2 regions of the Pseudoalteromonas aliena SW19 genome follow, and region 2 is predicted to be linked to the other one. Evidence: riboswitches for the same ligand, from Rfam matches in the RefSeq annotation. Region 2 holds a riboswitch; the other holds the start of a gene.
The links. Region 2 has a riboswitch for lysine ahead of dapA (4-hydroxy-tetrahydrodipicolinate synthase). Riboswitches for the same ligand answer to the same signal wherever they lie in the genome.
Positions count from the first base shown of each region.

Region 1 (6,216 bases), on a different contig from region 2:
TTATTTTCTACCGACACATGGCAAAACTCTGCAAGCTTATCTAGGCATTCTTGATCAAGCTCTGGGCGCGAGGCGTTTTGCGCGTTATCAAGCGTTATGGCTACGCTGATTTCTGAGGTGGTTACCAAATCTACCGATATATTATATTCGCTTAATAGCGTAAATACGCGGGCTAAAAAGCCGCTTGCTAGTAGCATTTCTGGGCTTTTAAGAGTAAGCAAAATTTGGTTTTTACGTTGTGTTACTGCGCGTATACCTGGTTGTTGCGACTTTTCACGTTCAATCCATGTACCACCACGTTCTGGCTCGCGGCTCGAACCAACAAATACGTTAATGTGACTACGGCTTGCGGGTAAAATAGTTGCGGGGTGCAATACTTTTGCACCAAAGGTCGCCATTTCAGCGGCTTCGTCAAAGCTTAAGCGTGCAATTGGTGTCGCTTTTGCGCACAAACGCGGATCGGTGCTAAAAATACCCACAACGTCAGTCCAAATATGCACGCTTTTAGCATTAATTGCTTCAGCCAATAGTGCTGCACTGTAGTCTGAACCACCTCGTCCTAGCGTTGTGGTTTGGCCGTTCTCGTCACTGCCAATAAAGCCCTGAGTGACAATTACTTGAGCATCTAACAGCGGGATTAAATGTTCTCTAGCGGCTTGCGCTGTGGCTGCAACATTGGGCGTTGCTTTACCAAATTGGCTATCAGTTTTAAGCACCTTGCGCACATCAAAGCGATCTGCGTTTAAACCTTGTGAACGAAGCACCTGAGCAAACAAATACGACGACAAACGCTCACCAAAGCTAAGTAGCTCGTCGTGTTGTTGATCGGTTGTTAGTGACTCTTGAGCTAATGTTTGAAATGCCTTTAGGGTTTCGTTAAAGCCAACCGCTAAATCGGCATCTAGCGATAATTCATCTAAAATAGTGTGTTGAATAGCAAGCACGCCGTTTATGTGCTCTTGGCGCTCACTTGAGGTAATACTTGATTTACACAGTGCAACTAAGTGGTTAGTTACGCCGGCACTGGCGCTCACGGCAACAATACGTACGCTTTTATCTGCAACAATAATTTCGCTACAGCGACTCATCGCTTCAAAGTTTGCAACACTGGTTCCGCCAAATTTGGCAACGATGTAATCTGATTTTGCGCTTAACTCTGTTTGAGGCACTGTTTGTAGCGCTGGTTGGGTAGTCATTTAGTCTCCTTTCGCGATATCCAAATCGCAATAAAACAAGAAGAACTTGGCAAAGGAATGCTTGAAGATAAGTCCACTGCCAGAAGCTCTCCACCTATATTGGTGACAGTTTTGAGGATTCAGCCCCATAAACCGAAAAACAATGACGACGTATCATTATTTTTCTCGGCGAGTACTTCCCTCCTTAATGATCATCGGCTCTCGTCGCCTACCATTAAGTACCTAAGTATCGCACCTCTTCTGAATGTTTTATTAACCAGTGGCTAATAAAACAAAACCCCACTAAGTAGCGGGGCTTTGAAAGTTATCGTTTAGACGTCTAGCTGTCAAGCATTTAATAATTTATGAGTTAAATAAAACTGCCCATATAATACGAGCCCGCATATCCAACCGTGTAACAAATTAATAAATGCAGCGATAAACGCAAGTAGCTCATAAAGGTAAGCGCTTTAACTTTACTCATAGCAATAATGCCCGCAGCCGAGCCAATGATCAGCATTGAACCGCCCACGCCCGTTGCATACGTAAACGACAACCAGTGTTGTTGGCTCATTACTATATCTGCTTTTAATAAAGCAGCAGTAAGCGGTACGTTATCGACCCCTGCTGATAATATGCCCATTAAGTAGTTTGCGTACTCGGGTGCCATTACCGTGTATAGATCGGTAAATTTACTTAGCATACCAATTTCTTTTAGTGCGCCAACAAGCAGCAGTACACCAACAAAAAATAGCAATGTGTCGTATTCTATATCGCGAACAAAGTCGATTATGTCTTTGTTTATGTCTTTTTTCCGCATTAAAAATTGCGCGACTAAAAACATCACTGATAAGCCAAACAAAAAGGTAAGTAAAGGCGGTACGCTGTAAATTACACTCAGGGTAAGTGTGCTCACTACGGTAGATAAAAATATAACAGCAATGGTAATGTCGGTTTTTTCTATTCGGGTTTTACCCGCACCAGCAAACTCAACACGCCCTTTCATACCGATAGACAATAGCGCAGCTAGTAGCATAACACTTGCAAGTGCTGGCGCGATAAGTAGTAGTAAATGACCTATGGTTACTTTGCCATCTAAAAATATCATCAGTGTGGTTACGTCACCGGTTATTAGCGATACCCCACCTGAGTTAACCCCAAACACGATAAGCGTGGCATATTTAATGAGTTTTTTAGGTTCAAGTTTTAACGACATTACAACGGCTAAAGAGATAAGCGTAGCCGTTACATTATCTGAAATCGACGAAAACAAAAACGCAAAGCCACCTACCAAAAACATGAGCTTTTTTTCGCTAATGCTTTTTGGCATAACACGATGAACAATATTTTCTATAAACCCTTTTGAATTTAAATACGCGACAAAGGTCATTGCAGCCATTAAAAATAGCCATAATGAGGCAATTTCTAAAATATTTTCGTTAAGGAGGTGTTGAACTGAATCGGAGCTTTGTCCGTGAAGAGGGTAGATAAAAAGAAGAATCCAGCAAAGCGTACCAAAAAATAATGTAGTTTTAGCTTTGTTGACATGGATTATATCTTCTATAACGATGAGCAAAAATGCAATCGCTATCAGGGTTAGAATAGTCGAGGAAACCATGGTAGATAAACAACCTTTGATATAGTTTTAAAGAACACGCAAAACAGAACCTTTCGCATGTGTCTGTTTTCGGCGCGGATTTTAGCACTGCCGCCGTGCAAAAACTATTATTAAATGGTCTTAAAAACGAATACTATATACAGACAAGGTTAATTAAAAACACGTAATAATGAGTATAAACTCGATACTCAATAATAAAATACTAGGATGTAGTAACGCCTTATGATCCCAGCAAAAAAGCTACTTAATACCTTAACCGAACATTGGGGTGTATTAGAGCTGTTATTTAAACGTTTTAAAATGGCTGACTTTAGCCTAAAAGACGTACAAAACGCGATTAAGCAAAAGCAACCTACGTGGTCAAACGAACGCATTTATAAAGAAACAAATCGTTTATTAAACCAAGATATTTTAATTCCACTGGCTAAATCTTCTCAACTTGAAATAAATCGTGCCATTGCCGATTTTGCTACTTTTTTACTGCAAGAAGAGCACTTAGGCTTAGCGCAAGAAATTAGCGTATTAGTCGACGACCTAGCCCGTTTAGGTAACCGCCTAGATAGCGCTGGCGAAATAGAAGACTTTGACGATTTACGCCGCTACAGCCGTATTATGGATGATCGGGTGCGTAAAATAATGAAGCTATACGCACACAACGAAAATGCGATTTTAAACATTGTTGAACAAGCTAAATCTAACAATGCCGTGCAATCGCTGCAAAAGCGTTATAAAGCGGTAACAGAAGCGTTTGACGAATACATAGAGCCAATGCTTGAAATGGTTGATATTCGCGGTGATTTTCATGCGTGTTTTACCCTCATTGAAGAGCAAATAAGTAAGCAAATACTACACATTGAGCGTTCAGGTAAAGCCTACAACGACAAACGTATGCTTGAGCAACTGCGTACTCGTATACTCGAAATGCATTTAATGGGCAGAGAAAGTTTACGTAAAAGTGCCGACATGCTTATGCCACTGCGCGAAGAGCTACGCCGTAATAACTTAATTACTCGCCAAGCATCAAAAGTACTTGGGCTTGTGCGTAAAAATGGCGTAGACAACATGCTAAGCGCAGTACAGCCACACTTTGTGAGCGATGCACAGCGATACTCGCTTGGTCAGCAACGCCATATTGTGGCTTACATGGCAAGCTTGGTTGAATTTGAGCACGAAGAATACCAGTTACCCGATCAACAAGATGTGCCTGCATTTGTAACGCCTAATATTCCTGACTACAACGATGTTAAAACCAGCTTTGCTAAGCGCTTTAATAAAAAACGCAAAAAGCCGCAGCCCTTGCTGCAATTTTTAGACGAAAGCTATCCAGATCTCGATGCCGACGAAATGCTATTTTTGTATCAAAAATTAGTCAGCGACAGCGATATTAAAATAATTCAAAGCGATGAAAAAGCCCGCGTAAACATTGCCGGTCAGTACTTTTCTTTATATCCATTTAATTCAGAGCCTCAGTTAGATACAAAGGCAGATAAGTAACTCTTATGATAGAAACCACTACAACACACATAAACTTAAACGAGCTAACTCATCTACAAGCCATTAATAAAAAATTAGTAGCGGGTTATCACATTTGCGAGCAAGACAACGTAATGTGGCAAGAGCTTGACCAACACATAGAAGACTACACCGCCCTATTTACCGCCCTAGGTCACGATTTAAAACGCGATAGCCGTGGCTTTTATTATTTTGGTAGCGACGAAAGCACGCCAAATATGGGCAAAATATCTCGTGCTATCGCACTCACCATTTACATTTTAATTGAGCACTACGCCAATACGGGTAAAGACCCAATGCGCGCATTGTTTGACGACGTAAACGATTTAGAGCTTATGCAAACGCTGGTGCAAATTAACAAACATTTGTTTGATCAACTTGAGGTGTTTTCGGGCTCAGATCTGCGCAAAGACGTATACCTGCGCATGGTACGCTTAGGTTTAGCCCGCGAAGTAGAAGGCGGCTTTATGCTACAAGCGCCAATTCACCGTTATATTGATGCACTAATGGAAGTAAATGAAGAAACCTACCTAACAGAGGACGAGGAATGAAAAATCTATATGGACTAAGTAAACTCGCCCTACTTAACACCGCAGGCTATGCAAAATGTGTGATCCCGCTTGATAAAAGTAGCTCTATTTGCGCGCCAAATAACACAGGTAAAAGCTCGGTTATTAACGCCCTGCAGTTTCCGCTTATTAACGATTTACGCTTAACAGAATGGGACGGGCACGATTTAGATGAAACCCGAAAGTTTTATTTTTCATCCGATCAGTCGTACATTTTACTAGAAGCTAACCTGCCCCATGGCTCGGTAGTCATTGGCGTTGCAGGACTTGGTAAAATTGCCGGTTACGCGCATCAGTACTTTTGCTACCAAGGAAAACTTGATTTAGAGCAGTACACGCAAGGTAAAACCATTATTAAATTTACCAAGCTGTTCAACCATTTAAAATCGCTTAACTACAATCCTATTGAGCTTAAAGCACAAGAGCTAAACGCGCTATTGACTGGCGGTGCAACCCCGTTTGACAGCGACATTAACTTAAAAATGATCCCGCTAAATAATGTCCAAGATTCCGCTATTTATAAAGAAATATTTAGACGTATTCTTAACTTACACAAATTAGGCGCAAGCGATGTAAAACGCTTTATGCTACGCGTGTTTGAACGCCATATGTCAAACTCTAAGGTCGACTTTTATGAAGTATGGCGCCGCTCGTTTGATAAAGTAAATCGCTCAAAACGCGAACTAAAAGCCCTTGAGTCAATGCAAGAGCCAATAGCCGCGCTTGAATCAATGCTTGAAAACCAAACCGTGCTTAAAGGTAAATTAGCGGCGTACGCGCCTAAAATTGACCAAGCACTGATTGATTTTGATACCTATCAAGAGTCGCAACTTAACGAGCTCGGTATAGCCCTTGAAGATATAGAGCACGAAAAACACGAGTTTGAGCAAAAGCAAAGCCTATATGTACAGCAATCGCGCGATATAGAGCGCAGACAAACACAAATTGAGCAGTGGTTTTTAGATTACGATGCGCTTAAAAGCGAGTTTGAACTGGTAAATAAAGCCACGCTTAAAACCAGCCTGACTCAGTTAAAGCAAGATTACGAGTCGCTTTCGCACTCTATAACCAGCGCACAAGGGCAAAGCCTGCACACGCTTGACTACCGCATTAGCGAAACACAAAAACAAATTAAGAGCTTAAAGCTACAACTTAAAAACCTTGAGTTTAATTTGTTTACCCGTATGCGCGAAGACCTCTCTTTAAAAGAAGTAGAAGAAATATCGCGCATTTTAAACCCAGATATTCTCTCGTTTGCGACCACCACTAACGGCGATATAACCATTGATGACGAAGACGCGTTTGGGGAATTTTTATCGCTGTTAAGTGAAAACGTTAAAGG
Region 1 is NZ_AQGU01000025.1:627,609-633,824, forward strand. It holds gene lysC (lysine-sensitive aspartokinase 3) at 1-1,196, opposite strand, end outside; lysine riboswitch at 1,272-1,444, opposite strand; gene nhaD (sodium:proton antiporter NhaD) at 1,546-2,793, opposite strand; gene PALI_RS08395 (hypothetical protein) at 3,016-4,287, shown strand; gene PALI_RS08400 (condensin complex protein MksE) at 4,293-4,856, shown strand; gene PALI_RS08405 (coiled-coil domain-containing protein) at 4,853-6,216, shown strand, end outside.
Region 1: linked by a shared signal. The riboswitch ahead of lysC (lysine-sensitive aspartokinase 3) and the one ahead of dapA (4-hydroxy-tetrahydrodipicolinate synthase) in region 2 are both predicted to bind lysine.

Region 2 (6,216 bases):
ATGAGCGAGCTTTTGTAGGTTCAGCGCAATGCGCTTACCCGTATTAAGTAAATAAGCAGGGCCGTTAAGTTTGCTGTCTACTTCGTCAATAAGCGCCTGTTTAAAGTTACTTTTTAATGTAGCGTCGTCATACTGAGTATGATTTTGTGCAAACTGCGTCACTAAATTTTTATTGTAGTGGTACATGCGATTCCAATTAGTACCTGTAATCGGATCGAACCTGCCAAGGGTAAACTCGCCCGACTTTTGATTACAACCAATCGGATTTGCATAAGGCACTAATGTAATGTCGCCATTAAGGTTTAGGTGTTTTAATTGCTCAAGCAGCTGAAAAATAACTGCGTTACCTTGCACTTCGGCGCCATGCATATTGGCCTGAATATACACACTTGGCCCTGTGCCATCGCCTTTTAAACGATATACAGGAATTGTAAGCGGTAAGCCGTTTGCAACTTCCCCTACTACAATGTTCTCTTGGCTGATGTGGGTTGTATTACTCATACTTATTACCTTAAATAATGACTGGCATTTTCAGCTTGGCGAACACAGGTAAGCTCGCCGTTTTGCAGGGTATACTCGGCGGCTAGCTCATGGCATAAAAAATACGGCATACTTTCGCTAAAGCCGTAGGCGCCGCATTGGCTAAACACAAGCCAGTCGTGCTCATTTAAATCGCTTGGCAGGTTATGTTTACCTAAGCAATCAAGCGCTGTACAAAGTGGCCCGTATAAAGTGACCGTTTGAGCTTTAGCACTGGATTCACGTAGTAATGCAGCAGGAAAGTCTTGGCTGGTAACAGCGGGGCGTAATAAATGATTTATACCGCCACTTAAAATAACTTGTTGTTGATTATAGTTTTGTTTGCGCTCTACTACTGGGTTTGCGTAATGACCACATTCGCCAACGGCATAGCGGCCAAGTTCCATCCATAACTCTTCTACACCCGCATCACTTTTAATTTTAGCGAGCGCAGCAATTAAGTCATCCCAATCAAGTATTGTTTCGCTTTGTGTATAGGGAATGCCTAAACCACCACCTAAATCGAGAATTTTAAGGCTAATATTTAAATCGCCGGCAAGTTTGCTAAGTGGTGCAATCATTTGTGACCACAATTCGCTTAGCTTTTGCGTGCTAAGCATATTGCCCCATTGAAAAATATGTAAGCCATCAAATTTAAGTGCAGGGTAGTCGGCTACATTGAGTGCTTGCCACTCATCACAACCCAAACCAAATGGCGTAATGCTATCACCACCCAGTGGGTTCTTTTCACCTTCAGGCCAACGTAATTGCACCCGCAGTAATACTTGTAACTGCGTATTTTGCAGTTGTGCTTGTTGGTTTAACCAACGGACTTGATTGAGGCTCTCAGCTACAAATATACGTACGCCGCGCTCAATAAAGTGTTTAATTTGTTTAGGGCTTTTTGCAGGCCCTGTATTGAGCACGCGCTGTGAGCTAATACCTTGTGCAAGTACTTGCTCAAGCTCACCTTTACTTGCTACGTCAAAATTAAAACCGGCGTTGTCTAAGCTTTGAATAATTTTAGACAGTGGGTTTGCTTTTACGGCGTACCACAGTTTTACATCGGTCTGCGCAACTAAACGCGCAAGATGCGTGTTTAGTCTATCTAAGTCGTAAACAAAAAAAGGTGTATCAAGTTGTTGTGTAATAGTATTTACAGCAGTTTTGATAGACGTGCTTAAAAAGCTCATTATCGTAAAACCTCTTCAAGTAATAATGATGCATCGCTTTGTTCGTCACGGTATTTAACAATTAACGCACACGACATGCTTAGACCTTGCTCGCGTGCCCATTCGTTTGACGCAGGACGAGAGCCCGGTATTACAATGGCATATTCAGGAATAGGCTCGCCTTTATCTAGTTGGCGCTCGTTTACGCAGTCGTATACCGGAATAGTTGCTGATAAACGCACGCCAGGGGCAAGTACTGCGCCTTTTTTAATGACCACGCCTTCAACAATAATACAGCCAGCGCCAATAAATGCATCGTCTTCGACCACTACTGGGCTTGCACCAATTGGCTCAAGTACACCACCAAGCTGCACTGCAGCACTTAAATGTACGTTTTTACCTACTTGTGCACACGAGCCAACTAATGCATGGCTATCGACCATTGTGCCTTCGTCGATATATGCACCAATGTTTACATACGCTGGTGGCATAATAATGGTGCCTTTAGCCACATAAGCACCACGGCGAACACTCGAGCCACCCGGTACCATACGCACGCCATCGTCAGTACTAAACTCTTGTGGAGCTAAGTTATGTTTATCAACAAAGCCGCCTGCAAACTCAGTATTAGTGCCATTTTTAAAGGCTTCTAAAATGCCTTGCTTTACTTCTACGTTAGCTTGCCATTGGCCGCTTTCGTTTTGTGATGCTGCGCGTACTGCGCCCGATTCTAAATTATTTAATAGTTCTAACCAGCTCATTATAAAAACCTGTATTTAATGCCAAGATAAAATGGTGTTGTTTGCAGTTGTGATGCAATCGGTTTGAGTTAACTCAAGATGTGTTAAAGGTGGACGAAGTTGTGGGCTGCTTAAGCGGCCTTGCAAATGCATCAATACCTTTACGGGAATGGGGTTTGCGACAGCAAATAGGCTATCAATGGCACTAGTCCACTGAGCAAATAAATTAGGATGTTGACCACTTAAACTACGTTTAACAAACTCGTGAGTTTGTGCGGGCCATGCGTTTGCAGCTACCGACACTAAACCTTTTGCGCCAGCTTGGGCAAAATAAGGCATTAGCGCATCGTCGCCACTAAATAAGGCTAAATTAGGCGCGGCTTGGCGATAAGCCTCAAACTGAGCAATATCGCCACTGGCTTCTTTTAACGCCCATAATTTTTTATGATTTTGTAAGTTAGTCACTGTTTGAACAGGAATACTGACACCACTGCGGCCCGGTACGTTATAAAGCATACACGGATGAGCACTTGCATCGAGTAGGCTTTCAAACCAATGAGTTTGACCTACAGCGCCGGGCTTTGCATAAAGCGGTGAGCCAAGTAAAAAGCTATGAATTGGGAGTGTATTACAGTAGTTAACCCACTCAATTTGTTGCTTTAAGTTACTACCGCCCACGGCAACCATAAGTGGTACACTTGGTTTTAGCTGGCATACGTGTTCAACAATGGCTTGTTGCTCGTTAAGCGTTAGTGCCAAACCTTCGCCCGTACTGCCAAGTAGTAAAATACCGTTATGTGCCGCTTCTTGATCGCTAACCAGTTTAGTTAACGTGTTGTAGTCAACATCGCCGTGTTGATCTAATGGCGTAACGAGCGCGGTCCATAATGTGTAGTCGTTTATATTGAAGTTATTGGTCATCTCTCACGAACTTATAAGTTATTCGAAGAGTTAAAAAGCTTTATGGAAGGAGCCGCATTAACGTCGTTCGAACTAATAATTCGAAGAGCGAATGGGCTTAAAATAATAGGGCGCATGGCCTTAATATTTAAGACCAGAAGCTCTCCACCAAACTAATAAGCTGCTTGTTATAAGCAGCTATTGGTGACAGTCGCTAGGGTTCAACCTAGTCGCCCGAAATAAACACCTCGCAAAAGTGATTACTTCTCGGCGTTAATTCCCCTCACGTATGCTCACTGGAGTTTGCGCTCCTAACATACGCTACCTGAATAACGCACCTCTTCTAGCCCTTTGCACCTGTTTGAAGAGTAAAACTTACAAACCTGTGCAATTTAAATAGGGTAATTGCAGCGATTAAAGCATTTTAGCCGTCTGGGTGTCAAGCGGCTAAATATAGATTAATTCATCGATAATGGGAGTGGTTACGTATTGGCTGCTTTTCTCGTACACTAGCAACATAAGTAGTGAGGTATTTAATTAGTATGGAAAAATTTAGCGATATTTATAAGCGAGCGGTAGAGCGAAAAGGCTCTGAAAAAATGCTTAAGTTATTACTTGCAAAACCACTATCTAAAAAACAACTAAGCACGTTAAGTGACGACGATTGGCTGGAAGAATTTACTCGAAAAGTATTTCAAAGCGGCTTTTATTGGTCAGTCATTAATAATAAGTGGTCGGGATTTAGAGAGGTTTTTTGGGATTTTAGCGTTGATAAGTTATTAATGATGCCCCCCGATATGCTGGAACAAAAAGCAACGGATGAGCGTATTGTTCGTAACTATAAAAAAGTAAAAACAATTACTGAAAATGCTTACATGATCCACGAAATAGCACAAGAACATGGCAGTTTTAGCCAGTTTGTCGCTAATTGGCCAGCAGACAATATTATTGGTTTATGGGCGTATTTAAAAAAGCATGGCGCGCGTTTAGGCGGAAATACAGGGCCTTATGCGCTACGAGCACTTGGTAAAGATACTTTTTTACTATCACGCGATGTAGAGAATTATTTGCGTGCCCATAAAATTATAGATGGCGGCTTACAAACTAAAAAGTCATTGAGTGCAGCCCAAGCTTTTTTTAATGAAATGCAAAAGCAAAGTGGCTTAAGTATGCAAGAGCTGAGCTTAATTGTGGCCTATGGTGTAGGTGACAACCGCGTTGGTATAAGTCAGCAATAATAGGAATTACCATGAAATTAGTGCCAAGATATACGCAAATAGCCGAAAACTTTGCGATAGAAGATTTCCCTGCAAGTGTTGCCTCTCCTCAGTTATTGCTGTGGAATGAGAGCTTAGCAAAAGAGTTTAATATTAACGTTGCTGCTGATTTACGTGCTAGCACTTTTAGCGGTAACGAAAAACAGGCAATTCCTGCAGTAGCACTTGGTTACTCTGGGCACCAATTTGGACATTTTTCACCACGTTTAGGTGATGGGCGAGCGCATTTACTGGGTGCTATTAATGATGATAAAAACCAGTTGTGGGATATTCAATTAAAAGGCTCTGGTGCTACTCCTTATTCAAGAGGGGGTGATGGCCGTTGTGCACTTGGGCCCGCTATTCGTGAATACGTAATGAGCGAGGCAATGCATGCACTAGGCATTAAAACTACCCGATGTTTAGCCGTCGTTGGCAGTGGCGAAACGGTTTATCGCAACCCGCCACAAGCAGGCGCCATAGTGACTCGTTTAGCGACGAGCCATATTCGAGTTGGCTCGTTTCAATATTTAGCGACGCAAGGCGATGTTGAAGGACTTAAAAATTTAGCTGATTTAGCTATAGAGCGACATTACTCAGAAATAACTGGTACAGGATCGCAGCGCTATTTAGCATTTTTAGGCGCTGTGATTAAAAACCAAGTTAAGCTAGTTGTGAGCTGGATGCGTGTTGGCTTTATACATGGGGTTATGAATACAGATAATACGTTAGTGAGTGGAGAAACCATTGATTACGGCCCGTGTGCCATGATGAATAGCTTTGATTTTGATACTGTATTTAGCTCTATCGATAAACAAGGTCGTTATGCTTTTGGGAATCAACCAAATATGGCTAACTGGAACTGTGCACGCTTAGCAGAGAGCTTAATACCACTAATTCATGACGATGATGAACAAGCTGTTTCGTTAATGACGCCACATATTAATAGCTTTGCTGAACTGTTTAATATTGAATTTACAGCAATGTGGGCACAAAAATTAGGGTTGGCAAAAGCAGATATTGACGACAGTGATTTGATTGGTGAGCTATTAAAATTATTAAAGGACCATCAATTAGATTACACCAATACCTTTGATGCATTAACTGAATCATTGAAATATAAAGCGACAGTGCCAGACGTGCTAGCACAGTGGGCTATAAAGTGGCATCACCGCACTGATGAAAATAGCTATCAAACAATGCGCCAAGCTAATCCTAGAGCCATTCCACGAAATCACATCATCGAAAAAATAATTACCGAGTATAATGAATTTGGCTCAAGTGATGTGTTAAATCGCTTTACGAAAGTGATAAATAACCCATATTTAGCGAGTGAAGAATTATTAGAGTTCCAGGTTGTGCCAGAGAGTGACAATGGTTATCGCACTTTTTGTGGTACTTAATCATTGATTGTAAATGTAATGGCATGATTATAAAGAGCCATTTTTAATCGTAAACACGCCATCGCTAGGGTAAGCCATGTTCGAGTGGTATTATCCGATGCAATTAAAATAAACTTTGTTTTCGTTAAGTATCGATTAACAAAGGTTAAGGTAGTCTGTACAAAACTGGTTGAGCTAGAGTTTATTAGCTACAATTTATTAGTTGTTAAAAAATGGGAACAAAACA
Region 2 is NZ_AQGU01000022.1:448,320-454,535, reverse strand. It holds gene PALI_RS04225 (succinylglutamate desuccinylase/aspartoacylase family protein) at 1-501, opposite strand, end outside; gene PALI_RS04220 (PLP-dependent decarboxylase) at 507-1,712, opposite strand; gene PALI_RS04215 (2,3,4,5-tetrahydropyridine-2,6-dicarboxylate N-succinyltransferase) at 1,712-2,452, opposite strand; gene dapA (4-hydroxy-tetrahydrodipicolinate synthase) at 2,468-3,352, opposite strand; lysine riboswitch at 3,482-3,682, opposite strand; gene PALI_RS04205 (DNA-3-methyladenine glycosylase I) at 3,874-4,569, shown strand; gene PALI_RS04200 (protein adenylyltransferase SelO) at 4,581-5,990, shown strand.